Regions from separate parts of the Acidovorax sp. 69 genome, predicted to be linked through region 3. Evidence: predicted binding sites of a transcription regulator. Region 3 holds the regulator's gene; each other region holds the start of a gene.

Region 1 (10,127 bases), 180 kb from region 3:
AGTTTGGCTTTGAAGGCGCATCGCTGGAGAGCATTGCGGCCGCCATCGGCATCAGCCGCCACAACCTGCTGTATTACTTCCCAAGCAAAGAGGCCCTTTACCAACGCGTGCTCGACGATGTGCTCACCCAGTGGCTGGCCGGTATGGAGGATCTGTCCCACAGCGACGATCCTCAGCAGGCCCTTCGGCGCTACATCCGTGCCAAGCTTCACTACTCACGCACACGCCCTCAGGGTGCCAAGGTGTTCACCAAAGAGGTGATTGCCGGTGCGCCACGCTATGGCCAGGCCATCACCGAGCGGGTGGCGCCGCTGCTCAAGACCGAGGTGCGTACCTTCGAGCGCTGGGCCCGCGAAGGCCGGATCGCCAAGGTCAACTTCACGCACCTGATGTTCATCATCTGGTCGGTGACGCAAGCCTATGCAGAGCAGGAGGCCCAGTTCGCCCTGCTGCTGGGCAAACCGGCACTGACCGAACGCGACTACGACAAGGCCGAAGAGCTGATCGTGCGCATGGTGCTCAGTGCGCTGGCGCCCGACGCCGTGGTGTGAAGCAGCGCCTGGGCCCGACCCAGAAAGTGCGTGACTGCATTACTCTTTTTTGCTACTTAATTAATAGCATTTCGCGCTTGAAGGATATGCGCTTCAGTCTGATTTCGCCATCACTCAGCGTTTGGCATTCAATGCTTTGAGACGCCGGTACAGCGATCGTTCGCTGACGCCCAGTTGCTGCGCCAGCGCCACGCGGCTTCCCTGGTGGGCTGCCAGCGCACGGCGCAGGGCATCGTCGTCCATCGCGGTGTGGCGAAGTGGCAGGCCTGCGATTGCAAGCGCCTGTGCCTCGATGGGTGGCGGGTCCGAGACCCCCCGCTCCTCGCTGGGCGGCAGGCCACAGGCCAGGGCCTGCTGCACGTGTTCGGCTTCGATGGCATCACCATCACACAGCAGGGCGGTGCGCTCCAGCAGATTGCGCAGCTCCCGCACGTTGCCTGGGTAGCGCTGCGCTTCCAGCAAGGCCACCGCTGCGTCCGACAGCTGCAGCACACGGGGTGAAGGCACCACGCGCTCCAGCAGCGCGTGCGCCAGCAGGGCCCTGTCGCCCTGGCGCTCGCGCAGTGGTGGCAGGTAGATCGGAAAGATGCTCAACCGGTAGTACAGGTCTTCACGGAACCGGCCCTCAGCCACCATGCGCTGCAGGTTGCGGTGCGTGGCAGACACCACGCGCAGATCAACATGCCGCTGGTCGGTGCTGCCCACGCGGCGGTAAGTGCCGGTCTCCAGCAGGCGCAGCAGTTTGACCTGCAGCGGCAGCGGAATGTCACCCACCTCGTCCAAAAACAGCGTGCCACCGTCGGCTGCCTCTACCAACCCTGGCCGGGCCTGGGTCGCGCCAGTGAACGCTCCTTTTTCGTGCCCGAACAGCTCGGACTCAAACAGCGCCTCGGGCAGGCTGGCGCAGTCCACCGGCACCAACGCTCGCCGAGCCCGCGAGCTACTCTGGTGCACCGCGTGCGCCACAAGCTCCTTGCCCGTACCTGACTCGCCCATCAGCAGCACCGCAGCCCGCGAGGGCGCCACGCGCGCCACCAGACCCAGCATTTTCTGGAATGCGGGCGAACGCCCGATCAGCCCATGGGCCGAAGGCCCGTGCTGTGCAGCGACCGGCAAGGGCACCATCTTTTCGACAAAAAACCCCGGCCCGTTGTTTGCCCCCGCCACCGGTGTCAGCTCGATCTGCACATATTCCTCACCCAGCGGCGTGTGGTGCAGGTGCAGCACCCGTTCGCACCGACCCGAGTCGCGCGCCTGCGCCAAAGGGCAGGACTCGCCCGCCTGATCACAAGGCACGTTGAAACGGTGGGAGACAGCATGGCAAGTGCGCCCCACCACACTGCTCTCCGAGCCGAACTGGCGACGGTAGGCCGCATTGGCCGCCAGGATGCAGTAGCCGACATCCAGCAGGATATGGGGCTCGGCCAGGCTCTCCAGAAAGGACACCAGTTCAGGGGGTGGCGTGGTGGAAGGGGTCACGGCGGAACCTCGGGACATGCAGGGCCTTCACGATGCACCCGATCCGCCTCCTGGCGTTTGACCTATGCCATGCCGACTGCACTTAGTGGCAGATGGCAGTCGAACTGGCAGTTTCGCTGGCGGTTCACGGGCTCGGCAGCAGTCAGCGTTGACATCGACACCGACGCAAACCGTTGAATTCAAAGACTTTTTCTGAGCGGCTCAGTGCGCACCCGCTGTGGCACGCCCCTTGCGGTAAAGCCATGCCTCAGCACGACTGTCTTGGCACTTCCCGGTGCTCCACTTCTGCCCTTCTTCACCCCTGACGAAAGCCCGCCATGCCCCTCACCAGATGCTCCACGACTGCCCCTCTGATGGGCCGTGACAGCCCCCACGATACCGAGCGCCGCCAGATGGTGATGCTGACCGCCGCCGCTGGCTGCGTGGCCGCGGCTGGAGTCGCCGTGCCGCTGGTGTCCAGCTTTGCGCCCAGCGAACGCGCTCGGGCCATGGGCGCCAGCGTGGACGTAGATATCAGCGACCTGCCCCCCGGTGGCGTCAAAACTGCAGAGTGGCGTGGCAAGCCCGTGTGGATCCTGAGGCGCACCCCTGAAATGCTGGCGGGCCTCCCCCAGCAGGACGCGGCGCTGGCCGACCCGGCTTCACGCAAGGATCAACAGCCCGAATACGCGCGCAACCCGCTGCGCTCGATCCGACCCGAGGTGTTTGTCGCTGTAGGCATCTGCACCCATCTGGGTTGCTCGCCCACCGCCGTTCCGGCAGGCACGGCCAACCCCAGCGTGGGCGACCATTGGCAAGGCGGCTTCTTTTGCCCTTGTCACGGCTCCACCTTCGACCTGGCAGGCCGTGTTTTCAAGAACAAGCCCGCGCCCACCAACTTGGAGGTTCCGCCACACCGCTATGTGTCCGACACCCAGTTGCGCATTGGGGACGATACGGTCTGATACCTCCTTACCACCATCAGCGACGCACCTGTGTATCCGTGAGCAGCCGAGTCCGAATGAAACGCCGTGGCGTGCGCTCCGTTGACCCAAGTCTGCGGCCCGCAGCCCCCGTCAGATCAGACCTGCGTTTGCTGCCACAGCACGTCCAGCACATGCTGGATCGCACGCTCTACCGGGCCGGTACGGTGCGCAACACCCAGGGGCCGCCAAAGCCTGGGCTGTAGTGGCAGCATGCGGATACGGGGGTCCAGTGGCGCTGCGGATAGCGCCTCGTGAGGCAACAGCGTCGCCCCGTACCCAGCGGCCACCAGGCTCTTGACGGCATCGTTGTAGTTCAGTTGGATGCGGGCCTTGGGGTGCTCGGCTGCCAACGCGAACCACTCAGTGGTCAGGCGCGACAGGCTGGTGCCTTCGTCATTCAGGATCAGCGGCTGGTGTGCCAGCCAACGGGGGGTGATCCGCCGAGGCAATGCCCATGACGACGGCACAAACGCCATGACCGGGTCCCGACGCCACTGCAACACGGTCACGCCCCGCACAGCCCCTTGAGGCAGCGCCACCAGGCCTATGTCCAGCGCCCCGCTGGCCAGCCGTGCCATGGCTTCTGGCGAGGTCAGCACCTGCACCTGCACGTCGATCCCGGGATGCTCCTCGCCCAGCACTTCCAGCGCCTGGGGCAGCAGGTGCGCAATGGCCCCCGTGGATGCGCCCAGGCGCACACGCCCGGCCAGCCCCTGAACCTGCCGTTGCACCAGATCCATCACCTCATCCGCATCCGCCAGAAGGCGCCGGGCACGCTCGACCAGCAACTCGCCCACCCCGGACGGCTTTACCTCGCCCCGCTTTCGCACCAGCAAAGGAGCCCCCACGAGAGCCTCTAGATCTGCAATGTGCAGACTCACCGTGGGCGGCGCCAGGTGCAAAAAGCGGGCTGCCTCGGCAAAGGAGCCCAGGTCGGAAATGGTGACCAGCGTGCGCAGCCGGTCGAGATTGAGTTCGCGCATATCGTTCAGTAAAACTGATGTTGATGTTTGTGAAATTCAACTTTTCAAAGTTTACCTGCACAACGAAGATGGCTGCTTCCACCGCCGCCACTGGGTGGATCTCCCTCTGATTGCATGGAACCACACCCCATGACCCACCATCCGCTTGTTTTCATCGACGGCGATCAAGGCACTACCGGCCTGCAGATCCATGAGCGCCTGCGCGACCGGTCTGACCTGCGCCTGCTGACCCTGGCCGCCGACGAACGCAAAAATACCGCCCTGCGTGCCGAAGCGGTCAATGCCTGCGACATCGCCATCCTGTGCCTGCCCGATGCCGCTGCGCGCGAGGCCGCGGCCGCCGTCGTCAACCCCGCTGTGCGCGTGATCGATGCCAGCTCGGCGCACCGCACAGACCCGCAGTGGGTGTACGGCTTTCCCGAGATGGGAGCCGCACAGTCCGCGCGCATTGCGGGGGCACACCGTGTGAGCAACCCTGGCTGCTACCCCACGGGCGCCATCGGTTTGCTGCACCCGTTGGTAAAAGCAGGGCTGATTGGCGCCCACACACCCATCACCATCCATGCGGTGTCGGGGTATTCAGGTGGCGGGCGCGCACGGGTGGAAGAACATGAAGGACCTGCCGAAAAATCGGCGCCTGCTTTTCAGCTGTATGGGCTGAAACTGGATCACAAACACACGCCAGAGATCGCACAACACGCCGGCTTGTGGCAACGCCCATTTTTTCTGCCGGCGTATGGATCGTTCCGCCAGGGCATTGCGTTGACCATCCCTTTGCTTCTTTCGCATTGTCCGCCGGGCATCAGCGGCGATGATTTGCGCGCATGCCTGCAACAGCACTACGCAAACGCAGCCTGCGTGGAAGTCATGGACTCAGCACGCACAGAGTCCACAGAACACCTGGACCCACAGGCCATGAACGGCACCAACCAGTTGCGGCTGGGCGTTTTCAGCAACGCGCAGCACGGGCAAGTGCTGCTGACAGCCGTGTTCGACAACCTGGGCAAGGGGGCCTCGGGGGCTGCAGTGCAGAACCTGGACCTGATGCTGGGTCAGCTTGCTGGGTAGCCCCCAACCTTCCCACCGCTTGTGAACCACGCCGTCGCAATCGTGGGCGCAACCCTCAAAAGCGAGCGGATTCCACGCCGGTGCCAATGCGCGGCCGCAACAAAAAAGGGCTCCCCAAAGGGAGCCCAATTGGCTTTGATCTCCATGCAGGCTCAAAACACTCCCCATGGCAGCTCCCCCCGCCAATGCGAGGGACCGCCACCATGGGAAGGCCCGCAAATGCGTCAATTACATGGCGCTGAATTCGCCCGAAGGGATCTGGCCGGTGCGCAGAGCTTCAGCAGCCTGGGCACGCACCGCAGCGCGGTCAGCCGTGGACTTGTAAGTCACGACACGCGAGCCAGCAGGCTCGATGGAACGGGTCTGGGCGACCGTAGCGGCTTCAGCAGCCACTTCAGCGCGGGTGCGGCTGGTTTCAAACTTGGTGGCAAATTGCGAAGCATCGGCTTCGTCGGCTTGTGCGCCAAAAGAAGCGAAAGCGGCCACAGCGGCGATGGAGAGGAAACGTGCAGTCTTGTTCATGGTGAAACTCCAGTGAAATTCAAAAAATGGGGGTGAGGTACTGACAAATACGCAAACAGGGGAACAGCGGATTCAAAAAGAATCAACCGCGCTCGCCCGAAGGGATCTGGCCAGTACGCACAGCGTCAGCAGCCTGGGCACGCACCGCAGCGCGGTCAGCCGTGGACTTGTAAGTCACGACACGCGAGCCAGCAGGCTCGATGGAGCGGGTCTGGGCCACGGTAGCGGCTTCAGCAGCCACTTCAGCGCGGGTGCGGTTGGTTTCAAACTTGGTGGCAAATTGCGAAGCATCGGCCTCGTCGGCCTGGGCACCAAAAGAAGCGAAAGCGGCGACAGCGGCGATGGAGAGGAAACGTGCGGTGTTGTTCATGATGAAAATCCTTGAAGTTAAAAAAAGCGGCTCAATCAAACCGGAACGGCTGCAAAACAAAGAAGGGCTGCTGAACCGGGTTCGGTGAGTCGCCTTGCGGGTTCGGCTCATCGATGGGTTGAACTGTACGCCGATGGTGTTCAGAGAAAAACCACCGGGTCGCGAACTAACTGTTCCAGTAATAGAAACAATAGAGATCTGCGGCGGCAATCGAGAGCAGGACCATTTCTCACGCCAAAGACCCCCTGCATGTCTGGGGGTGTCTTGAAATGGCCATAAATACCCCTATCATTAGCACTCACTACAGACGAGTGCTAACAGCGCTACGGCTGTTGGAAGTTTGGTGGTGCCTGGATGTCCGGGCACTGAGTACGTCAGCTTTTTACTGAAAACAGGAGCATTGCAATGAACCTTCGCCCTCTGCACGATCGCGTGATCGTCAAGCGTATCGAAAGCGAAACCACGACCGCCTCGGGCATCGTGATCCCTGACAACGCCGCTGAAAAGCCCGATCAAGGTGAAGTGCTGGCCGTCGGCCCAGGCAAGAAGAACGACAAGGGTGAAGTGCTCGCCCTGAACGTCAAGGTCGGTGACCGCGTTCTGTTCGGCAAGTACTCGGGCCAGACCGTCAAGGTCAACGGCGACGAGCTGCTGGTCATGAAGGAAGACGATCTGTTCGCAGTCGTCGAGAAGTAATTCTCGCCCTCTGATTTACTCATCTTTTCATAGCTGCTAGCGCTTTATTTGTAAGCACTGGCAGTCAATTTGATTCAAATTTAGGAGCTCCAAATGGCAGCAAAAGACGTAGTTTTCGGCGGCGAAGCCCGCGCTCGCATGGTTGAAGGCGTGAACATCCTGGCCAACGCGGTCAAGGTCACGCTGGGCCCTAAGGGTCGCAATGTGGTGCTGGAGCGCTCGTTCGGCGCCCCCACCGTGACCAAGGACGGTGTGTCCGTGGCCAAGGAAATCGAACTCAAGGACAAGCTGCAAAACATGGGCGCCCAGCTCGTGAAGGAAGTGGCCTCCAAGACCAGCGACAACGCTGGTGACGGCACCACCACCGCTACGGTGCTGGCACAAGCCATCGTTCGCGAAGGCTTCAAGTACGTGGCCGCCGGTATCAACCCGATGGACCTGAAGCGCGGTATCGACAAGGCTGTTGCAGCCCTGGTGATCGAGCTGAAGAAGGCTTCCAAGCCCACGACCACCTCCAAGGAAATCGCCCAAGTGGGTTCGATCTCCGCCAATTCCGACGAAACCATCGGCAAGCTGATCGCTGACGCCATGGACAAGGTTGGCAAGGAAGGCGTGATTACTGTGGAAGACGGCAAGTCCCTCGACTCCGAACTGGACGTCGTGGAAGGCATGCAGTTTGACCGCGGCTACCTGTCGCCCTACTTCATCAACAACCCAGAAAAGCAATCCGCCATTCTGGACAACCCCTTCGTGCTGCTGTTCGACAAGAAGATCAGCAACATCCGCGACCTGCTGCCTACGCTGGAGCAAGTGGCCAAGGCTGGCCGTCCGCTGCTGATCATTGCCGAAGAAGTTGATGGCGAAGCCCTGGCTACGCTGGTGGTCAACACGATTCGCGGCATCCTGAAGGTGGTGGCTGTGAAGGCTCCTGGCTTCGGCGACCGTCGCAAGGCCATGCTGGAAGACATCGCCATCCTGACGGGCGGCAAGGTCATCGCTGAAGAAGTGGGCCTGACCCTGGAAAAGGTCACGCTGGCCGATCTGGGCCAAGCCAAGCGCATCGAAGTGGGCAAGGAAAACACCATCATCATCGACGGCGCTGGCGCTGCTGCTGACATCGAAGCCCGCGTCAAGCAAGTGCGCGTGCAGATCGAAGAAGCCACGTCCGACTACGACCGCGAAAAGCTGCAAGAACGCGTGGCCAAGCTGGCCGGCGGTGTGGCAGTGATCAAGGTCGGCGCTGCCACCGAAGTCGAAATGAAGGAAAAGAAGGCCCGCGTGGAAGACGCACTGCACGCCACGCGCGCAGCGGTGGAAGAAGGCGTTGTGGCTGGTGGCGGCGTGGCCCTGCTGCGTGCCAAGCAAGCCGTTGGCAACTCCATCAAGGGTGACAACGCTGACCAGGACCACGGCATTGCCCTGGTGCTCAAGGCCATCGAAGCGCCTCTGCGCGAAATCGTGAACAACGCCGGCGGCGAAGCCTCGGTGGTGGTGAACGCTGTGTTGGCCGGCAAGGGCAACTTCGGCTTCAACGCAGCCAACGACACGTACGGCGACATGCTCGAACTGGGCATTCTGGACCCCACGAAGGTCACCCGCACGGCTCTGCAAAACGCCGCTTCGGTGTCTTCGCTGCTGTTGACGACCGAGTGCATGGTTGCTGACGCCCCCAAGGACGAAGCCGGCGCTGGCGGCGGCATGCCTGACATGGGCGGCATGGGTGGTATGGGCGGCATGGGCATGTAATTGCCCGGCTCGCTCCTGCGCAGCGGCCTTGGCCTGCTGCGCAGACAGCCCCAAAAAAGCCCGCAGGCCTTACGGCCTGAGGGCTTTTTCCTTTTTCGATCGGACTTCTATGAGGCTCCGCCTCTCTGTCCGACAAGTTCGGTGCACGCCTGCGACGGGCCTGCCAGGCCACAGCGCCGCCCGGGTCTTACTCACCGCTGGGTTGCACCCACCAGTAAATCAGCACCAGGGTGCCGATACCGGTGAGCGACAGCAGTTGCCACCAGCCAGAGCGGCCAATGTCATGCAAGCGGCGAGCCCCCACGGCCAGCGCCGGCAGCAGCAGTGCCAGCGCGGCAATGCCATAAAGCACCTGACTGATCATGGTGGCAATCACCAGCACCCCGAACTGGAACAAAGCAAACCACCAGAACTCGGAACGCGGCGCACGGCCCGAAAACCCTGCGTACTGCGCAAAGCAGCTTTTGACAGCCGAAACAAAATCCATAGCGAACTCCCTCTCTTGAACAATCATTGCTTGGTCACGGGGTTACCCCGCGTGGCCATGATAGGGGGGCGCTACGACAAGTCCAGCGGGCTTGGCGTGCACAGCACGCCTCGCTGTGCCGCCAATGCCACGCGACGAGGCGTCAATTGCTCTTATTTTTATAGCTACCAGTGCTTACTGCACTGTCGCATCCAGCGGTTTTCGCTACCCATCCCGCTCCAGCGCCACCTCAGGCCGCCGCGCGCAGTGCCTGCGTGGCGAGTGCCAGTTGGGTGATGCGCGCCCAGTCGCCCGCACGCACCGCGTCGGCGGGCGTGAGCCAAGAGCCCCCCACACAACGCACGTTGGGCAGCGCCAGGTAGTTGGGTGCGGTGGTGTTGGTAATGCCGCCCGTGGGGCAAAAGCTCACCTGCCCAAACGGGCTGGCCCAGGACTTGAGCAGCGGGATGCCACCCACGGCCTCGGCCGGGAAGAGCTTGAGGAACGAAAACCCGTCAGCCAGCGCCGCCATGATCTCACTGGACGTGGCCACGCCCGGCAACAGCGGAAGGCCCAAGCCCTTGCAGGCACTGCCCACCTCAGACGTATAGCCGGGGCTCACGGCAAAGCGCGCGCCGGCCTCGCTGGCGCGGCGGGCATCGTCGGCGTTCAGCACCGTGCCCACGCCCACCACCGCCTCCGGCAGCTTGCGCGCAATGGCTTCGATGGCCGGCAGGCCCGCAGCCGTGCGCAGCGTTACTTCCAGCACTTTCACGCCACCGGCCAGCAAGGCCTCGGCCAGGGGCAGCGCGTCTTCCACGCGGTCAATCACGATGACCGGGATGACCGGGCCGTGACTGGCGATGTCCAGCGGGCTCATGGAGGAAGAGGATGGGGTCACAGCCATGTGCAGGCTCCTTGTTCGGCACCGCCAGCATGGCGGCGAAAGTTGGTAAACAGTTCCCGGCCAAAGCCGGTGGCGGGGGGTGCGGTGTACGGTGCCGGAGTGCGTGCGGCCCAGGTGGCTTCATCCACCAACACGTCCAGCGTGCCCGCCACGGCATCGACCCGCACGATGTCGCCGTCCAGCACCTTGGCCAGCGGGCCACCGGCCATTGCCTCGGGCGTGACGTGGATGGCGGCGGGCACCTTGCCCGATGCGCCACTCATGCGGCCGTCTGTGACCAGTGCCACCTTGAAGCCCTGGTTCTGCAGCACGGCCAGAGGCGGCGTGAGCTTGTGCAGCTCGGGCATACCATTGGCCTGCGGCCCCTGAAAGCG
Region 2 (10,127 bases), 2.8 Mb from region 3:
AGCGCAGCCTGTCCCTCTACGGGGCAAGGCCTGACTTGCTGGAGATCGAAGTGACCGAGTCGGAGGCTATGGCCGACCCCGAACAGGCCCGTCGCGTACTGTGCCGCCTGCAGGCGCTGGGCGTCTGTATTGCCCTGGACGACTTCGGCACCGGCCACTCTTCGTTGGCCTATCTGAAGCAGTTGCCCGTATCCCGTATCAAGATCGACCGCGAGTTTGTGCGTCCCTTGCTGCACACCAGTGCGGACGCCACACTCGTGCAGGCGATCATCGTGTTGGCACAGACGCTGGGCCTGCATGTGGTGGCGGAGGGGGTGGAATCCTCTGAGCAATTACAACTGCTGGTGGATTTTGGCTGCAATGCCTACCAGGGGTGGCTGTACTCCCGCGCGGTGCCTCCGGCGCACGTGGCGCAATTGCTGCAGATCGATGTCGAGTCTGCTCCGATGGTTGCCGCACCCGTCTGAAAGCCGGTTGTATCAGGGGGCTCCAGCAGGGGTTGTCACGCGTTGGTGTGGCTGGCACTGGGCGTTTTTTGCCCCCCTGCCAGACCGAGCAAGACCTCCCGCTGGATCTCGCAGTGCCAGCGGTCATGGCGGATGAGGCCTTGGCGGAGCGTCAGCTGCCGAAGGGCGCGCGCAATCGTCTCGCGCGTGGTCGACAGCAGATCGGCCAGTACCACATGGCTGGGCAGCCGTACCAGGGTGCTGCGCTGTATGCGGGCCAGTTGCAGCAAGGTGGCGGCCAATTGGCCTGCCACGCCCCGGATGCGGACAATGCGGGCCCATTCGGCGAGCCAGGCGTTGGTTTGTGCGTAGCTTTGCGCCAGGCTCCGCACGAAGGTCTCGTCCAGCAGGCCTTGTCGGCTGGCAGAGGCGATGGCCACCTCGCACACCCGCCCGGCCGTCAAGGCACGGCAGGACACCGCAGCAGGTTGCTCAAGCACCCCCGTGGTGCCCAGTGGCTGGCCGGAGCCAAACAGCCCGATGGGCCGTTCCACCCGGTCTTCGCCGCTGCACATCAGCATGACTGTGCCCGTTTTGACGATTCTGAAGGTGGGCTGCAATTCGCCTTGCCGCAAAAGCAGTTCGCCCTTGGACATGGGACGTTCAACCACCAGCGGGGCCCAATCGGCGCGGCGTTGGTCATTTTGACGCCCCAGCAGGCAGTGTTGCTGCCCCACACACAGTGCACACCCGCCACTGCGGGCGAGAGATTCAGATTTCATGGTGCGGTGGCAATGGGCATTCACCCCGAGGGCGGAGGACAAAAACAGGACGCCCAGAAAGGAAAACCCGGGCAAGAAGGTGAACCTTACCCGGGTTTATGTCGCATTGCAACAAAATGTATACCGCAGACGCCTGCGCTGGTTTACTCCGCTTTGATACCGCGCATGGCAATCACCCCGCCCAGCAGGTTGGTGTCGGCTTTGATGCGATTGGCCAATCCCTCTGGCGACGAGCCCACCGTCTGCCAGCCTTGCTGGAACAGCTTGCTGCGCACTTCTTCGCTGCGGGCAATCTCGCTGATCACGGCTGCCAGTTTGGCCTGAATGGGTTTGGGCATGGTCGATGGTGCCGCAAAAGCGTTCCAGATTTCCAGGCTGAAACCCTGGATGCCCGCTTCAGAGAGGCTGGGCACTTCTGGCGCCAGCGGGCTGCGCCCGGCAGATGTCACGCCAATCGCACGCAGCTTGCCCGCGCGCACCTGGGCCTGCGCCAGGGCTGGGGGCAGCAGCGCCATCTGCAGCTGCCCACCGAGCATGGCGTTGGCTACCTGGGGGTAGCCGGGGTAGGGCACATGCACCGGATTGATGTTGCTGCGCGACTTGAGCAATTCCGTGCCGATATGGCCTACGGTGCCCACGCCCGGTGTGCCGTAGCTCCACTTGTCGCCTCCATTGCGTGCCGCCACAAAGAAGTCGCGGGCACTGGCACCAGCGGGAACGCCGGCCTGACTGACGGGGGCGGTCAGGATCAGCGGCGAGGTGCCGATAAGGCTGAGCGGGGCCAGGTCCTTGAGGGGGTCATACGGAACGGCAGGATTCAGCAGCCTGGCGATGGTCATGTTGCCGTTGATCATCAGCCCGATGGTGTGGTCATCGCGTGACTTGGCCACTGCATCGGCGCCGATGTTGCCGCCTGCACCCACCTTGTTGTCCACGATCACGGGCTGGCCGAGGGCTTTGGACAGGGGCTCCGAAAACGTGCGGGCCGTGAGGTCGGGCGATGAACCCGCTGGAAAACCCACGATGATTTTCAAAGGCTTGGTGGGCCATGCCAAGGGGGCTGCCGCCGCGACCGCCTTGGCGGTGTTCTGGGCCACGGCCCAGGGAGATGCGGCTGCCAGGGCAATCAGCAGCGAGGCTCGGCGAGAAACGACAGGGCGTGACAACAACATGGGGCGGGGTCTCCTCAAGAATATTCAGGGGCCAAAACGACACGGGGCCCCAGAATTGGGGCCCCGCGAGGCAATTTCTGCAGGAGGGCATATTAACGCCCCCCATTGCAGGCTCAGGCGTATTCGGCCAGAGCTTTCTTCATCTTCTTCATGGCGGCGACCTCGATCTGGCGGATGCGCTCGGCGCTCACGCCGTAGACCGCTGCCAGCTCGTGCAGCGTCATGCCGCCGGAGCCATCGTCATTCACCTTGAGCCAGCGTTCCTCCACGATGCGGCGGCTACGATCGTCCAGACTGGCCAGGGCGGTGGCAATGCCATCGGTGGCCAGGGCATCACGCTGGCGCGACTCAATCATCGCGGTGGGCTCGTGCGAGGCATCGGCCAGGTACGCGATGGGGCCAAAAGCCTGCTCGCCATCGTCTGACGGAGCGGGGTCCAGCAGCACGTCGCCACCCGACATGCGGGTTTCCATCTCGATGACTTCTTCGCGCTTGACGTTCAGCTGAGCGGCCACGGAGTCGATTTCGTGGTCGGACAGGGTGTCGCGATGTGTGGCGGCGTCCGCAGCTGCGGCATCGGCCTTGAAGCCTTGCTTCATCGAGCGCAGGTTGAAAAACAGCTTGCGCTGGGCCTTGGTGGTAGCCACCTTGACCATGCGCCAATTTTTAAGGATGTATTCGTGTATCTCGGCCTTGATCCAGTGCATGGCATAGCTCACCAGGCGCACGCCCTGATCGGGGTCAAAGCGCTTGACGGCTTTCATCAGGCCCACGTTGCCTTCCTGGATCAGATCGCCGTGCGGCAGACCGTAGCCCAAATATTGGCGCGCGATCGAAACCACGAGGCGCAGGTGCGACATCACCAGCCGGCCTGCGGCATCCACATCGTTGTGGTCCCTGAGCTGGCGTGCATAGGTCTGCTCTTCGTCGTGCGTGAGCAGGGGCAGGCGGTTGACGGCCGAAATATAGGCGTCCAGGTTGCCAAGGGCAGGCACCAGCGCCCAGGGGTTGGTGGGAGCCAGGGTCATCGTCGCGGTTCCAGATTGAATGTTCATTCCGGGAATCCTTTCCTCTAAGCCAAGATATTAGCACTCTCTCTGATTGAGTGCTAAGCCCGGAGTTCCCGCCGGGTTGCTCGGAATGGCCATTCCATGGATTCTTGGCGAAATGCCCATTCGCCGCATATTTGATAATGCGTTGAAGCTATAAAAATATGAGCAATATCTGGATCCCAGATGGCCTCACAAGGTTTTTCCCCAAAATCTGTGCCGCCCGAGTCCCCCCCTCCCTTCGTCCTAAACGCTCAGGTCGATTTGCTGCACCGTGCCCGCGCCGCCGTTCTCACGCAAGTAAGCGCTGGTGGACCGCACCACACCCAGGCTGCCGTTGTCTGCCGTGCGCAGCGCAAACGGGGTGGCCACTGACGTTGTGTGGATGGCGCCCACGCCGAGTTCCGCCAGGGTTTGCAGGCGGCCGGTGCCGTCGGCGCTGGGGGTCCACACGCGCAGTTGCTGGTAAACGGGGTCGGCTTCGTCGATCCAGCCGTTGTGGTCGCTGTCATGTTGGGCCAGTTCGGCAAAGCCGTTGCCGGTGCCAGGGCCAAACAGTTCCAGGCCGTTGTCGATGCGTGCGTTCTGGTTGGTGTCCAGTGCCAGGTAGCCCCGGTTGCCCGAAAGCAGGGGCACGTCTTCGGTCTGGCCATCGCCGTTCAGGTCAAAGGCAAAACGCTGGTTTTGTAGCTGGGCGGCAGTGCCGTCGAAGTTGATCACCAGCGGGTCCACCGCTACGGCGTCGCCCAGGCGCAGGCTGATGGATGACTCCTGGCGGTAGCTGCGCTGCATGTCGAGCTGCAGGGTGAAGCGGATCTCCTGCCCGTCGGCCGTGCGCACCAATCCCTCTACGGCAAACTGGGTGCGTTCGGTTTCTTCGATCACTTCGCGCTGTTCATAGACCAGGCCAAAACCGGCCCGCTGGCGCGCGGGCGCCGAGGATGGCGCCTGGGCTGGGCCTGGGGGTTGTGCAGAGGGCGTGGGTGCGGCAGAGGCCTCTGCCCCCGCATACACGCGCACCTGCACGCCCGTCATGAGCGCGATGAGGTCGCGGATCATGGCCCATTGAGGCGTCAGTCCTTCATCGGGGTCGCGCGGCTCGGAGGGCGCCTCGGCCGCTGCTGTAGCCAGCCGGGCAGCGCGGGATATCTGGACGGACGGGGCCGCTCGGCCCGCCGCACCATCTGGGCGGCGGTCTCCCACCCAGGCTTCGAGGCGGCTGCTTTGCGTGTGCATGCGCGTAGCGACATGCTGGGCCTGCATCTGCAGGGTGGACGATTCGATCTTCATGGGATACCTCCACGGCTTCCACAGGGAGATATCGGCGTGTGGGTGGCAGAACTTGAGCCCAGTGGGTGGGCGGGTGGGTGGCTCCGGGCACCGAACCCAGGTACTTGCTATGCGCCTTGCCGAACCTGGTGCTCAAAATCCTTCAGCGCCAGGGGGCGGCCAAACAGATAGCCTTGAAAGGCCTTGCAGCCATGCGCCAATAAAAACTGGTGGTGGGCGGCCGTCTCCACCCCTTCGGCGATCACATCCAGGCCGAGGCTCCCGGCCAAGGCAATGATCGAACGCGCAATGGCTGCGTCGCTCGGGTCCAGCAGCACGTCACGCACAAAACCCTGGTCGATCTTGATCTGGTCCAGCGGCAGGCGCTTGAGGTAGCTGAGCGACGAATAGCCGGTGCCGAAGTCGTCCAGCGAAAAACCCAGGCCGTGGGCCTTGAGGGCACGCATGGTGGCGATCACGTTGTCCACGTTGTCGAGCAGCAGGCTCTCGGTCAGCTCCAGCTTGATCTGTGCCGGTGCGGCCCCCGTGTTCTGCAGCAGCGCCAGCACCTGCGTCACAAAGTCCTCTTGCAGGAACTGGCGCGCACTCACGTTGATGGCCAGGCTGAGGTGGGCAAACTGCGGGTCTTGCCGCCATAGCGCTTGCTGGCGCAGCGCGGTTTCCATCACCCAGTGGCCCAGGGGCAGGATCAGGCCGGACTCTTCGGCCAGCGGGATGAACTCTGCGGGCGAAACCATGCCCTGCACGGGGTGTTGCCAGCGCACCAGTGCCTCGGCGCCGAGGATTCGGCCCAGGCTGTCCACCTGGGGCTGGTACAGCAGCAAAAATTGTGATTGCCGCAGGCCGTTGTGCAGTTCGGTCTCCAGCAGCGCGCGGCGGTTCACGGCCTGCTGCATGTCGGGGTCAAAAAAGCGCAGCGTGTTGCGACCCGCATCTTTGGCTCGGTACATGGCCATGTCGGCTTGTTTGAGCACCTCGTCCACCGAGTCACGGTGATGGCTCAGCAAGGTGGCGCCGATGCTGGCCGAGAAGTGATGCTCGTGCCCGGCCAGCTCGTAGGGCTGGCGGAGCTGGGTCAGGATCAATTCGCCCAGGGTGCGGGTCTGCGCGGCGGCCTCGGGTGCGTCGCTGCTCAGGTTCTGCAACACCACGACGAACTCGTCGCCGCCCAGGCGGGCCACGGTGTCCTGCTCGCGCACACAGCCGCGCAGGCGCTGGGCCACGTCCTTGAGCAGCAGATCGCCCACCTCGTGGCCTCGGGTGTCGTTCAGGGTCTTGAAGTTGTCCAGGTCCACAAACAGCACGGCCGTGGTCAGGCCAGATCGCGCACCGTTGACCAGCACCTGCTGTAGCCGGTCTACCAGCAGACGGCGGTTGGGCAGTTGTGTGAGCGCGTCGTAGAACGCCAGGTAGCGCGCTTCGTCTTCGGCGGCCTTGCGGCCCGAGATGTCAATGTCGATACAGAACATCTCCGGCGGGTGACCTGGCACCTGGATGTAGGCGTGGCTTGAGAACACATCCACTGGTGATCCGTCCTTGCGCCGCAGCTGCAGCTCGCCGGCAGGAATGACATCGCCCGTGTCGAACATGTGCTGCACATGGGTGCGCACGGCGTCGCGCATGGGGGGCGGGATGATCAGGTCGAGCAGGTTGGCGCCCAGCGCTTCTTCGGCGGTGTAGCCATAAAGGTGCTCGGAGGCCTTGTTCCAGTAGCTCGTGGTGCCGTCTTCGAGATAGCCTTGGACCGAGATGGACGGAATGTTGCGCAGCAAAGACCGAAACCGCAGCTCCGATTCGCGCAGTGCGCTTTCGGCCTGTTTGCGTTTGGTGATGTCCCGTGCCAGGAACACGACGGCCGCGTGGCCACCCGCCTTGACGCCCAGGGGTTGGGTGCGCCCCTCGAATTCGCGCTGCCCTGACAGCGTCTGCATTTCATATTCCAGCGTGTGGGTCTCGCCAGAACGCAGGGTATCCTGGATCAACGCCATGAAGCGGTCGGCCTGCTCTTGGGGGAGCACCTCATGCAGTGTTTTGCCGATCAGTTGGGGGGCGCTGGCGGCCAATGCCGCGTCGTCGGGTGACAGCACTTCGACATAACGTCCCTGCGCGTCCAGCACCAGCAGCACATCGGGGATGGCCTGTGCAATGGCATGCAACCGTGCCGCAATGCCGGTGAGCGCATGCTCGGTGGTCATGCGTTCTTCCACATCGCGCAGCAACAGGCCCAGCACCACGGTGGCGGGGGTGAAGGTCAGCAGATAGGGCAGGGCCAGCGTCTGGTTGATGCGCTGAACGGCTTCGGCAGGCAACAGCTGAAACAGCGCGATCACCGCCGTGTGCAGCAGCAGACCGAACAGCGCGAGGGTGACAGGCTCCACCCCCAGCCGCCCCCGGGCGCGGCCTTCGCGGTACACCAGTCCGAGAGCGGTGCACAGCCCAATCACCATCAGGCCCACCTCCGCGCCCGCGCCGCCCAGCCACAGGCGGCCCGTGGCGGCCATCAGCGCTGCAATGCACGCCACCAGCGGGCCGCCAAACAGGCCCGCCATGCTCAGCACCACCGAGCGTGCATCAAAGATCACGCCGGGCATCAGCACCACAGGGGTGAGCATGCCCACTACGCAAATACCGCCAAAGATCAGCCCCGAAAAGGCCTGGCCGACCAAAGGGCGCTGTCGCCAAAGGCGGATGTTGAACCCGTGCAGAAAGCACAGCGCCAACAGAAGGGCCACGCCTTTAACCAGCTCAATGAACATGGGCCTCCGTGCTTTTCGAGGGGAAGGCCCATCATGGGGGAATTGTTGCGATTCGTAAACGTGAAAATGGCCCCGGATGGAGCCATTTCAGAAAGGCGGGTGCCGTCCCGTGTTGCGGGGTCGGGTGCTTTCAGGTCAGCAAAGCCTGGGCAAACTCGCGGGCGTTGAAGGTTTCCAGGTCTTCGAGCTTTTCGCCCACGCCGATGAAATACACGGGAATCGGGCGTTCCTGCGCAATGGCGGCCAGCACGCCCCCCTTGGCCGTGCCGTCGAGCTTGGTGACGATGAGCCCCGTGAGTTGCAGTGCATCGTCGAAGGAGCGCACCTGGGACAGGGCATTCTGGCCGGTGTTGCCATCGATCACCAGAAGCACTTCATGGGGGGCCGTGGCATCGGCCTTGGTCACTACGCGGCGTATCTTTTTCAATTCTTCCATCAGGTGTAGCTGGGTGGGCAGACGCCCGGCGGTATCCACCAGCACCACATCCTTGCCACGCGCCTTGCCGGCCGTGACGGCGTCAAAGCTCACGGCGGCGGGGTCGCCGCCTTCCTGGCTCACGATCTCGACGGTGTTGCGATCAGCCCACACGCCCAACTGCTCGCGGGCGGCAGCGCGGAAAGTGTCGGCTGCCGCCAGCAGCACGGCCGCGCCCTCGTCCGCCAGGTGTTTGGTGAGCTTGCCAATGGAGGTGGTCTTGCCCGCACCATTGACGCCCGCCACCATGATCACGGTGGGCGTGTGCTGGCCAATGACCAGCGCTTTTTCGAGCGGGCGCAGCAGGTCTGCCAGTGCATCGGCCAGCAGGCCCTTGACGGCGGCAGGGTCGGTGGTCTTGCTTTCTTTCACGCGGCGCTTGAGGTCAGTCAGCAGGTGCGTGGTGGCCTTGACACCGGTGTCGGCCATCAGCAGGGCCTCCTCCAGCTCTTCATACAGCGCGTCATCAATCTGTGTACCGGTGAAAACCGTGGCAATGCTGCTGCCGGTTTTGCGCAGGCCGGCCTTGAGGCGGTCCAGCCAACCCTTGCGCTCCGCCGTGGTGGCGGCAGGGGCCGTGGCTGTCACAGGCGAGGAGGGCGCCGGTGCGGGCCAGGTCACAGGCGCAGCCACAGGGCCTGCTGGTGGTGCAGCGGCCGGGGGCGGCACGGGCGGCAATGCGGGGGCAGCTGGCTCGGCCACCAGGCCTGTCACGGTAGCCGCAGCGGTGGGGGCTGTAGGCGGTGGGACTGCGGCCTCGGGCGTCTTGGTCGCAAAGGGATTGCGCAGCCAGCCAAAGCTGGAGGCGGCTGGGTCAGGCGCGGTGGAGGGCGCCGGGAGGGCGGTCGCAGGCGGAGCGACGGATGCAGCGGTCGGTGGAGGGGCCGCAGGATCTGGAGGCTCGGGACGGGCCAGGGGCGCGGGCAATGGGGCGGGGGCGACGGGCGTCGGCGCGCCCACCGGCTGGGCCGGGGTGGGTGCATCGGTGGGAGCGGGCGCAGGAGCGGGTTTTTTCTTGAAAAAACTGAACATTGGAGGGTTCGTAGAATCACTCCATTCTATGAAACGCGCTTCCACCCTACTGGGCCTCATGGCCTGCCTCTCGTTCGGGGCTGCCTTTGCGGCAACGCCACCGGTGTCTCAACCCAGTGCCACAGCGCCCGCCACACCGTCGACCACGGCCTCTGGCGCACAGGAGTTCATGCTCAAAAACGGCATGCGGCTCATCGTGCAACCCGACCGCCGTGCCCCGACGGCGGTGCACATGGTCTGGGTGCGTGTGGGCTCCATGGATGAGGTCGATGGCACCTCGGGCGTGGCCCACGCGCTGGAGCACATGATGTTCAAGGGCACGAAGACGCTGCCACCGGGCGAGTTCTCGCGCCGCGTGGCGGCTCTGGGTGGCCGCGAAAACGCCTTTACCAGCCGCGACTACACCGGCTACTACCAGCAGATCCCGTCCAACCGGCTGGAGGACGTGATGAAGCTCGAATCGGACCGTTTTGCTAACAACCACTGGCCCGACGAAGAGTTCAAGAAAGAGATCGAGGTCGTCAAGGAAGAGCGCCGGCTGCGCACCGAAGATCAGCCCCGCGCCATGCTGGCCGAGCAGCTTTTTGCGGCCACCTTCAACGCCTCGCCCTACCGCCGCCCCATCGTGGGCTGGATGAGCGATCTGGACGCGATGACACCCGACGACGTGCGCGCCTTCCACCGCCAGTGGTACACGCCCACCAACGCCGCCGTGGTGGTGGCCGGTGACGTGGATGTGGCCCAGGTGCGAACGCTGGCAGAAAAATATTACGGCAGCCTGCCCGTGCATGCCCTGCCCGCGCGCAAGCCGCGCACCGAGCCCGTGCAGCAGGGCCTGCGCCGCCTCGCCGTCAAGGCCCCGGCCGAGCAGGCCTATGTGGCGCTGGCCTTCCGCGCGCCCAGCCTGGACCGCGTGGATCAGCTCACCGACCAGGACCGCGACGCGCTGGCGCTGATGGTGCTCTCGGCAGTGTTCAACGGCTATGACGGTGCCCGACTGGACCGTGCGCTGACCCAGGGTGAGAACCGCGTGGCCGACAGCGCCAGCAGCAGCGCCATGGTCACCGGGCGCGGCCCCAGCCTGTTCATGCTCAGCGGCGTGCCCGCAGCGGGCAAAACAGCCCA
Region 3 (10,127 bases):
CTTTGCGCATGATCTGAATCAGATTGAGCAAAGTCACTTGCAGTACCTTGGCATGGGCAATGCGTTGAAACTGGCGCAACCCGAGTTTGCTGAGCGGTTGGTGCGGGCTTTGGCTATGCGATTGCGGACGGTGTATGAGTCCGCTGCCAATGACCTTGAGTTGTGGAGTAAATCGGCGACTGCGCAATTGGATGCTCAACTGCGTGAACGACGCCGAAGTTTTGCTCGCCGCATCGAAGCGGTCGATCGCATCCAGCAAGCTGCAAGCGGGTTGGTGGAGCGTATCTCGGAGATCGAGATTGGCGAGGATGAGCTGGGCCTCTTGGAGCGCAAATTGCAGGAACTGACCTCCAAGCTCATTGCCCTGCCTGGCCTGGAACCTGTGGTGCCCGACGCTCATCTTGTGTCGGCATGAGTGTGTCGGCATGAGTGTGCCGGCTGTAGGGGGCTCGGTCGCCGAACGGGTGGTCGCCTGGCAGGTGTCACATGGCCGGAACCATCTGCCGTGGCAACAGACCCGTGATCCCTACCGGGTGTGGCTGTCAGAGATCATGCTGCAGCAGACCCAGGTGGTGACCGTATTGGACTACTACGCACGGTTTCTGGATCGCTTTCCAGATGTTGGGGCCTTGGCGAAAGCACCCCAGGATGAAGTGATGGGGCTGTGGAGTGGTTTGGGCTACTACAGCCGCGCACGCAATCTGCACCGCTGTGCACAGCAGGTGATGGTGGACCATGGGGGGGTGTTCCCTCGCTCTGCGGAGATTCTGGCGACCTTGCCGGGTATTGGCCGATCTACAGCGGGAGCCATCGCTGCGTTTTGTTTTTCCGAGCGTGTGCCGATTTTGGATGCCAATGTACGGCGGGTGTTGACGCGTTTGCTGGCTTTTGACAAGGACCTTGCTTCGGCCAAGAACGAGCGGCTGCTTTGGGATCTTGCAGGGTCACTGCTGCCCACGCATGACTTGAACAGTGCCATGCCTCGCTATACCCAGGGGCTCATGGACTTGGGTGCATCCATCTGCACTCCACGGGCGCCCGATTGTTCCGAATGCCCATTGATGGGGTCCTGTATGGCATGGAGAACAAAAGACCCTGAGCGTTATCCAGTCAGAACGCGCAAGCTGACGCGCCGATCCGAGTCCTGGCAGCTGACCATTGTTCGCGATGGACAAGGGCGTGTGTGGCTGCAGCGACGTCCATCAACAGGTATCTGGGCGGGCATGCATTGTGTGCCGGTGTTTTCCGACGAGGTTTCCCGCGCCGCATTTGTATCTGTTCTGGGCGAGTCATCGAAGGTTTCGCAAGAGGAGTTGCAGCCTTTTGTTCATGTACTCACCCACAGGGATTTGCACCTTCATCCCACGCTGATCGATGTGGATATTGCGATCAACCTGCCTGGTGATGGGGTATGGCTGGGGCCAGATCAATGGCAGGTTGTCGGTCTACCCGCGCCTATTCGTAAACTGCTTGAGGCGACACAAACGCAGTTGTGGTGAGTCTCAGAACGGGCTTCAACGCCCGTCGAGTTCCCGATGCCGACAGAGCGCAGTCCAGCGATTGCTGAATGCTTCGGCGAGTCTTTCCACCAGATAGACGGAGCGGTGCTGCCCGCCAGTGCACCCAATGGCTACGGTGACATAGCTGCGGTGATTGCGGTCAAGCATCTCCAACCAATGCGCCAGAAACTGTTCGATGTGAGCGCGCATGAGGGTCACATCGGGTTGATGTTGGAGGAAGTCTGCCACCGGTCTATCCAGACCTGTGAGATCACGCAGTGCCGGCTCGTAGTGAGGGTTGGGAAGCATGCGCACATCAAAAACGTAGTCTGCATCCATAGGAATACCGCGCTTGAAAGCGAAGGATTGGAAGACCAGAGTCAATTGTCCTTGCGCTGTGGACATCAGGCTCTTGACGTAACTTTGCAGCTGTGAGGCCCGTATCGTGCTCGTGTCGATGACATGCGATTGTTCGCGCAGGTCAGCCAGGAGTTCGCGTTCTAGCTCAATGATCTGCACCAGGGCCCTGCGGCCTTGTTGAAGGTCGTCGTGGGACAAGGGGTGGCGCCGGCGTGTCTCGGAGAATCTCCGCACCAGCGTATCAACGGTGGCATCCAGAAAAATCGATTGAACCGCGACATCCTGGCTGCGCAGACGGTTCAATTCCTGAGGAACCTGGTGCAATGAGGTAGCGCTCCGCACATCCATGGCAATGGCAACTCGGTTGCCATGGTGGCGGTGCTCCAAGGCAACGAAGGCAGGGAGAAGTTCTGGTGGGAGGTTGTCCACACAGTAGTACCCAGCGTCCTCCAGTGCGTGCAGGGCCACTGATTTTCCAGAGCCTGACATGCCCGTAATCAAGACGATTTCCAGCGCCATCAAGAGTCCTTTTTAGGGGGAGGGTTCCCCACGTTGCTCAGCATCTCGCGGGCATGGGCCAACGTTGTTTCTGTCGAGCGTTCTCCGCCCAGCATGCGGGCGATCTCCACGACGCGCTGCTCTCCCTGAACTGCCTGCACGATACTCGTGGTCCCATCGGGGCTTTTCCGTTTTGCCACTTTGATGTGATGGTGTGCACACGCGGCCACCTGGGGGAGATGGGTCACGGCAAGAACTTGGCGGTCGGTTCCCAACTGTTGCATCAGCCGGCCCACGGTTTCTGCGACAGCACCGCCAACGCCAGCGTCGACCTCGTCAAAGATGAGGGTGGGCGCCATGCCAAGCTCGCTGGTGGTGACCGAGATGGCGAGCGAGATGCGCGAAAGTTCGCCACCGGAGGCGACCTTGCCGATAGGTTTGGGGCTCATCCCAGGGTGGCCAGCGACCAGAAACACCACTTCGTCGATGCCATGGGGCGCAGATTCTTGTGCCTTGGATACAGATGCTTCGAATTTTCCTCCCTCCATGCCCAGGCCTTGCATGGCCCGGGTGATGGCATTCGAAAGTTTGGGGGCTGCTTTTGTCCGTGCCAGCGACACTGCCCGCGCAGCCGAGTGGTACGCCTTGGCGCTCGACGCTTCTGCAACTTGAAGCTGCTCAAGATCGATAGCTGCGTCCAGTTGGCGCATTTCGATCTTCCAGTCCGCCAGCAGTGTGGGTAGTTCCTCGGGAGGGCGCTTGTACCTCCGTGCCAGAGTCAGCCACAGCGATAGTCGGCTGTCCAGTTCTGTCAGACGCTGAGGGTCAATGTCTGCGCGCCGCAGGTATGCTTGGAGCGAGTGCACAACATCATTGGTCTGTGCCAAGCTCGATGCAAGGATGTCGGAGAGGTTGGCAAACTCTGGATCGATGTGTTCCTGGGCTTGTAAGAGCGTGTGGGCGCGTGTCAGCGCCGCGATGGAGCCGATCTCGTCATCCCGCAGGATATGGAGTGCACCATTGGCACTGTCCAGAAGCGTTTGAGCGTGCGAAAGGCGCTTGTGCTGCGCGTCAAGTTCCTCCCATTCGCCGTGTGCTGGCGCCAACTTGTCCACTTCGCCGATTTGCCACTGCAGACGCTCGCGTTCTTGATGCAATGTGGCTTGGGCCTGGCGCGCTTGCTGCAGTGCTTTCTGATCTAAGCGCCATTGCGCCCACCGTGCCGATGTGTCGCTGGTACTGATCCCCGCAAACGCGTCGAGCAGGCCGCGAACCGATTCAGGGCGCGTGAGGCTCTGCCAAGCATGCTGGCCATGAATATCAAGCAGCATGTCTCCCAGGGCACGCAGTTGTGCCGCCGTGGCGGGTGTGCCATTGATCCAGGCGCGGCTCTTGCCTTGCGCATCCACTGTGCGTCGCATCAATAGGAAATCGTTGACTTCAAACCCAGCATCTTCCAACCATGGTTGAACATGTTCTGGGCAATCAAATTCGGCGCAGATGTCCGTTTTGGGACAGCCCTCGCGAACGACGCCTGCGTCCGACCGCGCGCCCAGCGCCAGTTGAAGTGCATCGATAAGGATGGATTTGCCCGCACCCGTCTCGCCGGTCAGTACCGTGAATCCAGAATGCAGCTCTAGCTCTAGAGCCTGAACGATCACAAAATCACGGAGCGTGATTCGTCTGAGCGCCATGGTCAGGAGCCTCCTTCGTTCCAGCGCAACTTCTTGCGCAGCGTTGCAAAGTAGTTCCAACCTTGGGGGTGCAGAAATCGCACGCAGTGTTCCGATCTCTTGACCAGTATGCGGTCACCGTGGAGCAAGGAGGCCAATGACTGCATGTCAAAGTTGGCGCTGACATCCCGGCCACTCACAACTTCCACTGCGACTTCTGTGGCATCCGACAGAACGATGGGACGGTTCGAGAGCGTGTGGGGAGCAATGGGTACTAGAACCCAGCCAGGAATGGACGGGTGCAGCATCGGGCCACCGGCGGACAGCGAATAGGCCGTTGATCCGGTTGGTGATGCAATGATGAGACCATCTGCGCGTTGATTGGCTACAAAGCGCCCATCCACCTCAACACGCAGCTCCACCATGCCGGATGTCGCGCCTCTGTTCACAACCACATCGTTCATCGCAAGGGCTTCGAAAACCACACGACCATCCCGCACCACGGTGGCGTGCATTAGTGGCCGCAGATCCTCTTCATACGCTCCTTGAAGCATTGGGGGCAGCGTGGTTTGATAGGTATCCAACGGAATGTCGGTGATGAACCCCAGTCGGCCTTGGTTGATGCCAATGAGCGGGGTTCCAAAACGGGCGAGCCGTCGGCCGATACCAAGCATAGTGCCATCTCCGCCCACCACCAATCCCAGATCGCACCGGGTCCCGATGTCGTCTACATTCAGTGAAGGGTAGTTTGCTATTCCCGTATTGCTTGCCGTCTCTGCCTCAAGAACGATGTCGCACCCTTGGTTCTCCAGAAAATGGGCAATGCCTTCTAGTGCCTGACGAGAGCTGTCGCCCGCGGAGCCCGCAGATAAAGCTTGATACTTGCCTATGAGTGCGACACGGCGGAATTTGGACGTCATCGCGAAATTACATCATTAAAATCATTCCATGCTCGATGACCGTGCCAAGTTGTTGCTCAAAGCCCTGGTCGAGCGCTATATCGCCGACGGGCAACCTGTCGGGTCTCGGACGTTGTCTCGAGCATCCGGGCTTGATCTCTCGCCTGCGACGATTCGCAATGTCATGGCGGACCTTGAGGAGTTGGGCCTGATTGCGAGCCCACATACCTCCGCAGGCCGGATTCCCACCGCGCGGGGTTATCGGCTGTTCGTAGACACCATGCTGACGGTGCAAAGGGATCCGTTGACGGCACCTCAGCTGGCGCCAGAGCAACCACAAAAGGTGATTGCCAACGCGGCGCAACTGCTGTCGAACCTTTCGCAGTTTGTGGGCGTGGTGATGGCCCCAAGGCGAACCTCAGTGTTCCGCCATATTGAGTTTTTGCGGCTGTCAGAGCGCCGCTTTTTGGTGATCATCGTCTCACCCGAAGGTGATGTTCAGAATCGGGTGATCTTCACGGAGGCTGACTACTCTCAGTCGCAACTCATTGAGGCATCCAACTTCCTGAACGCGCACTACGCTGGCCTCGCCATGGAGCAAGTGCGTGAGCGCTTGAAGTCCGAGGTAGATGTGTTGCGCGGTGAGATTGCATTACTCATGCAGGCGGCCGTGAACGTGGGTTCCGAGGCGCTGTCGCAAGCGCAGGACGAAGTTGTGATCTCTGGTGAGCGCAATCTTCTGGCAGTGAGCGATTTTTCCAATGACATGGGCAACTTGCGGCGTGCCTTTGATTTGTTCGAGCAGAAGACCCAGATACTGCGCTTGCTGGACATCTCCAGCCAGGCCGAGGGCGTACGCATCTACATTGGCGGCGAGAGTCACGTTGTGCCTTTTGAAGAGTTGTCCATTGTTAGCGCTCCGTATGAAGTGGATGGCAAAGTGGTTGGTACTCTGGGTGTCATCGGCCCTACGCGCATGCCCTACGACCGGATGATTCAGATAGTGGACATCACTTCGAAGCTGGTTTCCAACGCGCTCAGCTACCGCAAGTAAGCCCCTACAATACGGCGCTTGCCCCGTTGTAAAGCGCTGGAGCATGGCTTGGGGCGTTAGCTCAGTTGGTTAGAGCAGAGGACTCATAATCCTTTGGCCGTTGGTTCAAGTCCAACACGCCCTACCACCCATCATCCGCATGGGCGATCATCATGATCAGAGCCATTTTTTTGTCGCAATGTGTCTTGCTTCCCTTTTTGAGGCCTGTGAGTGCATTACAATCTTGGCTTGCGTTGGAAGAGGGTTTTGTTTGTTTTTACCGCCTGCGGATAAATAAACAAAATAAAGTGATTTCAAGGGTCGCCAAGAAATCATGCTATAATTCAAAGCTTAGCGGCTGTAGCTCAGCTGGATAGAGTACTTGGCTACGAACCAAGGGGTCGTGGGTTCGATTCCTGCCAGCCGCACCAATGTTTAAAGCCTGCAATCGAAAGATTGCAGGCTTTTTCATTTGTTCACGCGCTTTGCGCTGATCGGGGGATCTGGCTATGAGCAAGGCTTTTACCAAAGAGGCTGATGGTGGTGCTGACGATGATGAGCTGGCGTTACCACCACTGCCCGCAGGTGGCAAAAACTACATCACTCCTGCGGGTTACGCGCGCTTGCGGGATGAGTTGCTTGAATTGATCGACAACGAGCGCCCCAAGATCGTCGATGTTGTGCATTGGGCGGCCAGCAACGGCGATCGGTCAGAAAACGGCGACTATTTGTATGGCAAGAAACGCCTGCGCGAAATTGATCGGCGCATCCGATTTCTGACCAAGCGGCTGGAGATTGCCGAAGTCGTGGACCCCAGCTTGCATGTGGGAAGCGATCAGGTTTTCTTTGGGGCAACCGTGACTTATGTGGATGATGAGGGTGTTGAACGCACAATCACCATCATGGGCATAGATGAGGCTGACAGCCGCGAGTTGCAGGTCAGCTGGATCTCTCCAGTCGCGCGAGCGCTGCTGAAAGCCCGTGTGGGCGATGAAGTCCAATTGCCAACCCCAGGAGGTGTTCGTACCCTGGAGGTGGTAGACGTGCAGTACCCGTCTCCCCGCATTGGATAACAAAGTTGCGAGGGGCGTTTTATCGTCCCCAGGGCTTTTGTGTGTGCGGCTCTCGCTGGGTGGGCTATGCCTGCGGTGTAATTCGCGCTGCGCGAATGACCGCCTGGGTTCGACGAAGGTTCCGCAGCGCCACTTCCAAGTGGGCTTGATCCCGTACAGCCACGATAAAACGCAGATCTGTGGTGTCCAGTGCTGCTTCATCGTCCATGTCGACATGGGTAATGTCCGCTTCGGAGTTCGCCAGTTGTGCGGCCACGCGTGCCAGAACGCCCTTGCCGTTAGTGACAGTCACCACCACGCCGGTTTCAAACATGCGTGTGGGCTCGTCAGACCAGTCCACAGCGATAAACCGTTCGCTGTCCTTGTGCTGAAGACGCTTGGCCACGCTGCAGTGGGTGTTGTGAACCACAAGTCCTTCTCCGCGGCCCAGGTAGCCGACGATGCTGTCCCCTGGCACAGGGCGGCAGCAAGGGGCGTATTGCACGGAGGCATTTTCGCTGCCGTCGAGGGTGACCGCTCCCTGGGACAAGGTTTCGTGCGATGTGTAGCGTTCACGTGTCATGAGCAGGGCATCAGGGCGATGTCCGTGCTCCGTCATCAGCACCATCAGCCGCTTGGCCACAATGCTGGCAATGCGTTTACCCAGACCCAGGTCGGTCATGAGTTCGCTGCGGCTGCGGTTGCCGGTAAAGCGCAGCAGTTTGTCCCACAGGGGCAGGTTTTCAGGGCTGAGCGGCGGCAATTGCTCCAGGCCTTCCGCACGAATCGCCTGCGTCAGCAGTTTTTCCCCGAGTCCCTCGGACTCCGTTTGGGCCAGGGTCTTGAGATAGTGGCGAATTTTTGAACGAGCACGACCCGTGCGGACAAACCCCAACCACGCCGGATTGGGGGTAGAAACAGGGGCGGTGATGATCTCCACCACGTCACCGTTTTTGAGTTCTGTGCGCAACGGCACCTGCTCATTGTTGATCTTGGCTGCCGTGGTTCTATCGCCCACGTTGCTGTGGATCGCGTAAGCGAAGTCCACCACGGTGGCCCCGCGCGGTAGCGCCATGATCTGGCTCTTGGGTGTGAAGACGTAAACCGCGTCGGGAAAAAGATCCACCTTCACATGGTCCCAGAACTCGGCCGCGTCGCGCGTCTCGTTCTGGATGTCCAGTAGCGATTGCAGCCATTTGGTGCCCAAGCGTTCTGCGGAGGTTCCGTCGCCATTCTGGGCTTTGTACAGCCAGTGCGCAGCAACGCCAGCCTCTGCAATGACGTGCATTTCATCCGTACGCATCTGGAACTCGATGTTCACCCCCGAGGGGCCCACAAGAGTGGTGTGCAGGGACTGATAGCCATTGAGTTTGGCAATCGCAATGTGATCCTTGAACTTTCCCGGCACCGGTTTGTACATCTGGTGTAGCACCCCCAGCGCCGTATAGCAATCGGTCACTGCGGGAACAATCACCCGAAAGCCATAGATGTCCGTGACTTGGGCAAAGCTCAGGTGCTTGAGATCCATCTTCTGGTAGATGGCATACAACGTCTTCTCGCGGCCCGCCAGGCGCACCTTCATTCCGATCTTTGAAAAGGCGGCGTCCACCTCGGACTGTACTTTTTGCACCAGATCTCGGCGGCGGTTGCGCGATTTGTTCACTGCCTTGGACAGGGTCGCGTAGCGCCACGGGTGCAGGTGTCTGAACGCCAGATCCTGCAGTTCACGGTAGGTCTGATTGAGCCCCAGGCGGTGAGCGATGGGAGCGTAGATTTCTAGCGTTTCAGATGATATGCGGCCCCATTTGCTGCGCGGCATGTCTGATAGCGTGCGCATGTTGTGTGTGCGGTCTGCCAGCTTGATGAGAATGACGCGTACATCGCGCGCCATGGCCAGCAGCATCTTGCGGAAGGACTCGGCCTGGTTCTCTTCACGGGTGTTGAACTGCAGTTTGTCGAGTTTGGTGAGTCCGTCCACCAGCTCTGCTACTGGAGCGCCGAAACGGTCGATCAGGTCGGCCTTGGTGACGCCGCAGTCTTCCATGGCATCGTGCAGCAGGGCAGCCATCAGGGCCTGGGCGTCCAGCTTCCACGTGGCGCATTGGGCCGCCACCGCAATGGGGTGGGTGATGTAGGGTTCGCCACTGTTGCGCAGCTGGCCCAAATGAGCCTCGTCCGCAAAACGGTATGCCTGGCGAACCTGTTCAATGCTGGTCGCATCCAGATAGTCCAGGCTGTCCGTCAGCGCGGCAAAGCTAGCGGCGGCCGCGTTGGCTGCCGCCGCGGCTGCCGAGAGCGGGCCCGCTGTGGAGGGATCGCCAGACCGGGGCTGCGTTGCGGAAGGTAAGTTGAGCACCGCGTTCATTCCTTAAATGTAGCGCGGGTGCGCATCAGACGGCTTCTGGGAAAAAAAAAGCACCGCTGCGGCGGTGCTTTTTGGGATGCGACCCTGTAGGAGGCTCAACCAGGAACCTTCTTCAGCATTTCCAGGCCAACCTTGCCTTCGGCGATTTCGCGCAGGGCGGTCACGGCGGGCTTGTTGCGGCTTTCGATGCGGGGGGCATGGCCCTGGCTCAGCATGCGCGCGCGGTATGTGGCGGCCAACACGAGCTGGAAGCGGTTGGGGATCTTTTCCAGACAGTCTTCTACAGTGATGCGTGCCATCGTTTTACTCCGAGATTCAGGTGATATTGAGCGACTGGAAAGTGTCAGCACGTGCGCGGCGCTGGGCGACGTACTTGAGTCGCTGGGCGTGAACTACGGCTTTCAGGTCGAAAAGCGCGCGCTCAAACAACTCATTGATTATAACGAAGTCGAATTTGCTCACCTGGGCCATCTCGATGGCTGCGTTTTTGAGACGGACTTCGATGACATCCGAAGAGTCTTCACCCCGGCGTTCCAGGCGCGAGCGCAGTTCTTCCCAACTGGGCGGCAGGATGAAAACCAGTACAGCGTTGGCAAAAGCCTGCTTGATCTGGAGGGCTCCCTGGAAGTCGATTTCCAGGATCACATCCGTGCCTTGGGCAATGCGTTCTTCGATGGCCTTCTTGGAGGTGCCGTACCGGTTGCCGTGCACATGCGCCCATTCCACAAAGGCGTTGCCCTGGATCATG

What was found. The regulator HrcA, encoded in region 3, represses chaperone genes, less so after heat shock. The targets are predictions, from matches to a motif close to TTAGCACTCNNNNNNNNNGAGTGCTAA.
Positions count from the first base shown of each region.
Region 1: the regulator HrcA is predicted to act here: its motif matches at 6,230-6,256, upstream of CLU85_RS19125 (co-chaperone GroES).
Region 2: the regulator HrcA is predicted to act here: its motif matches at 3,486-3,512, upstream of rpoH (RNA polymerase sigma factor RpoH).

Region 1 covers NZ_PGEP01000001.1:4,153,425-4,163,551, forward strand. The annotation lists gene CLU85_RS19090 (TetR/AcrR family transcriptional regulator) at 1-551, shown strand, start outside; gene CLU85_RS19095 (sigma-54-dependent Fis family transcriptional regulator) at 666-2,048, opposite strand; gene petA (ubiquinol-cytochrome c reductase iron-sulfur subunit) at 2,348-2,974, shown strand; gene CLU85_RS19105 (LysR family transcriptional regulator) at 3,091-3,978, opposite strand; gene argC (N-acetyl-gamma-glutamyl-phosphate reductase) at 4,108-5,046, shown strand; gene CLU85_RS19115 (DUF4148 domain-containing protein) at 5,275-5,568, opposite strand; gene CLU85_RS19120 (DUF4148 domain-containing protein) at 5,651-5,938, opposite strand; gene CLU85_RS19125 (co-chaperone GroES) at 6,344-6,634, shown strand; gene groL (chaperonin GroEL) at 6,728-8,380, shown strand; gene CLU85_RS19135 (DUF805 domain-containing protein) at 8,568-8,867, opposite strand; gene eda (bifunctional 4-hydroxy-2-oxoglutarate aldolase/2-dehydro-3-deoxy-phosphogluconate aldolase) at 9,097-9,753, opposite strand; gene edd (phosphogluconate dehydratase) at 9,744-10,127, opposite strand, start outside.
Region 2 covers NZ_PGEP01000001.1:1,171,566-1,181,692, forward strand. The annotation lists gene CLU85_RS05425 (bifunctional diguanylate cyclase/phosphodiesterase) at 1-467, shown strand, start outside; gene CLU85_RS05430 (Crp/Fnr family transcriptional regulator) at 503-1,228, opposite strand; gene CLU85_RS05435 (tripartite tricarboxylate transporter substrate binding protein) at 1,372-2,400, opposite strand; gene rpoH (RNA polymerase sigma factor RpoH) at 2,514-3,455, opposite strand; gene CLU85_RS05445 (hypothetical protein) at 3,696-4,739, opposite strand; gene CLU85_RS05450 (EAL domain-containing protein) at 4,847-7,495, opposite strand; gene ftsY (signal recognition particle-docking protein FtsY) at 7,626-9,002, opposite strand; gene CLU85_RS05460 (pitrilysin family protein) at 9,031-10,127, shown strand, end outside.
Region 3 covers NZ_PGEP01000001.1:3,974,048-3,984,174, reverse strand. The annotation lists gene CLU85_RS18265 (dynamin family protein) at 1-415, shown strand, start outside; gene mutY (A/G-specific adenine glycosylase) at 426-1,499, shown strand; gene rapZ (RNase adapter RapZ) at 1,515-2,378, opposite strand; gene recN (DNA repair protein RecN) at 2,378-4,051, opposite strand; gene CLU85_RS18245 (NAD kinase) at 4,054-4,950, opposite strand; gene hrcA (heat-inducible transcriptional repressor HrcA) at 4,979-5,983, shown strand; tRNA gene CLU85_RS18235 (tRNA-Ile) at 6,034-6,110, shown strand; tRNA gene CLU85_RS18230 (tRNA-Arg) at 6,317-6,393, shown strand; gene greB (transcription elongation factor GreB) at 6,472-7,035, shown strand; gene CLU85_RS18220 (bifunctional (p)ppGpp synthetase/guanosine-3',5'-bis(diphosphate) 3'-pyrophosphohydrolase) at 7,100-9,379, opposite strand; gene rpoZ (DNA-directed RNA polymerase subunit omega) at 9,475-9,678, opposite strand; partial or broken gene gmk (guanylate kinase) at 9,695-10,127, opposite strand, start outside.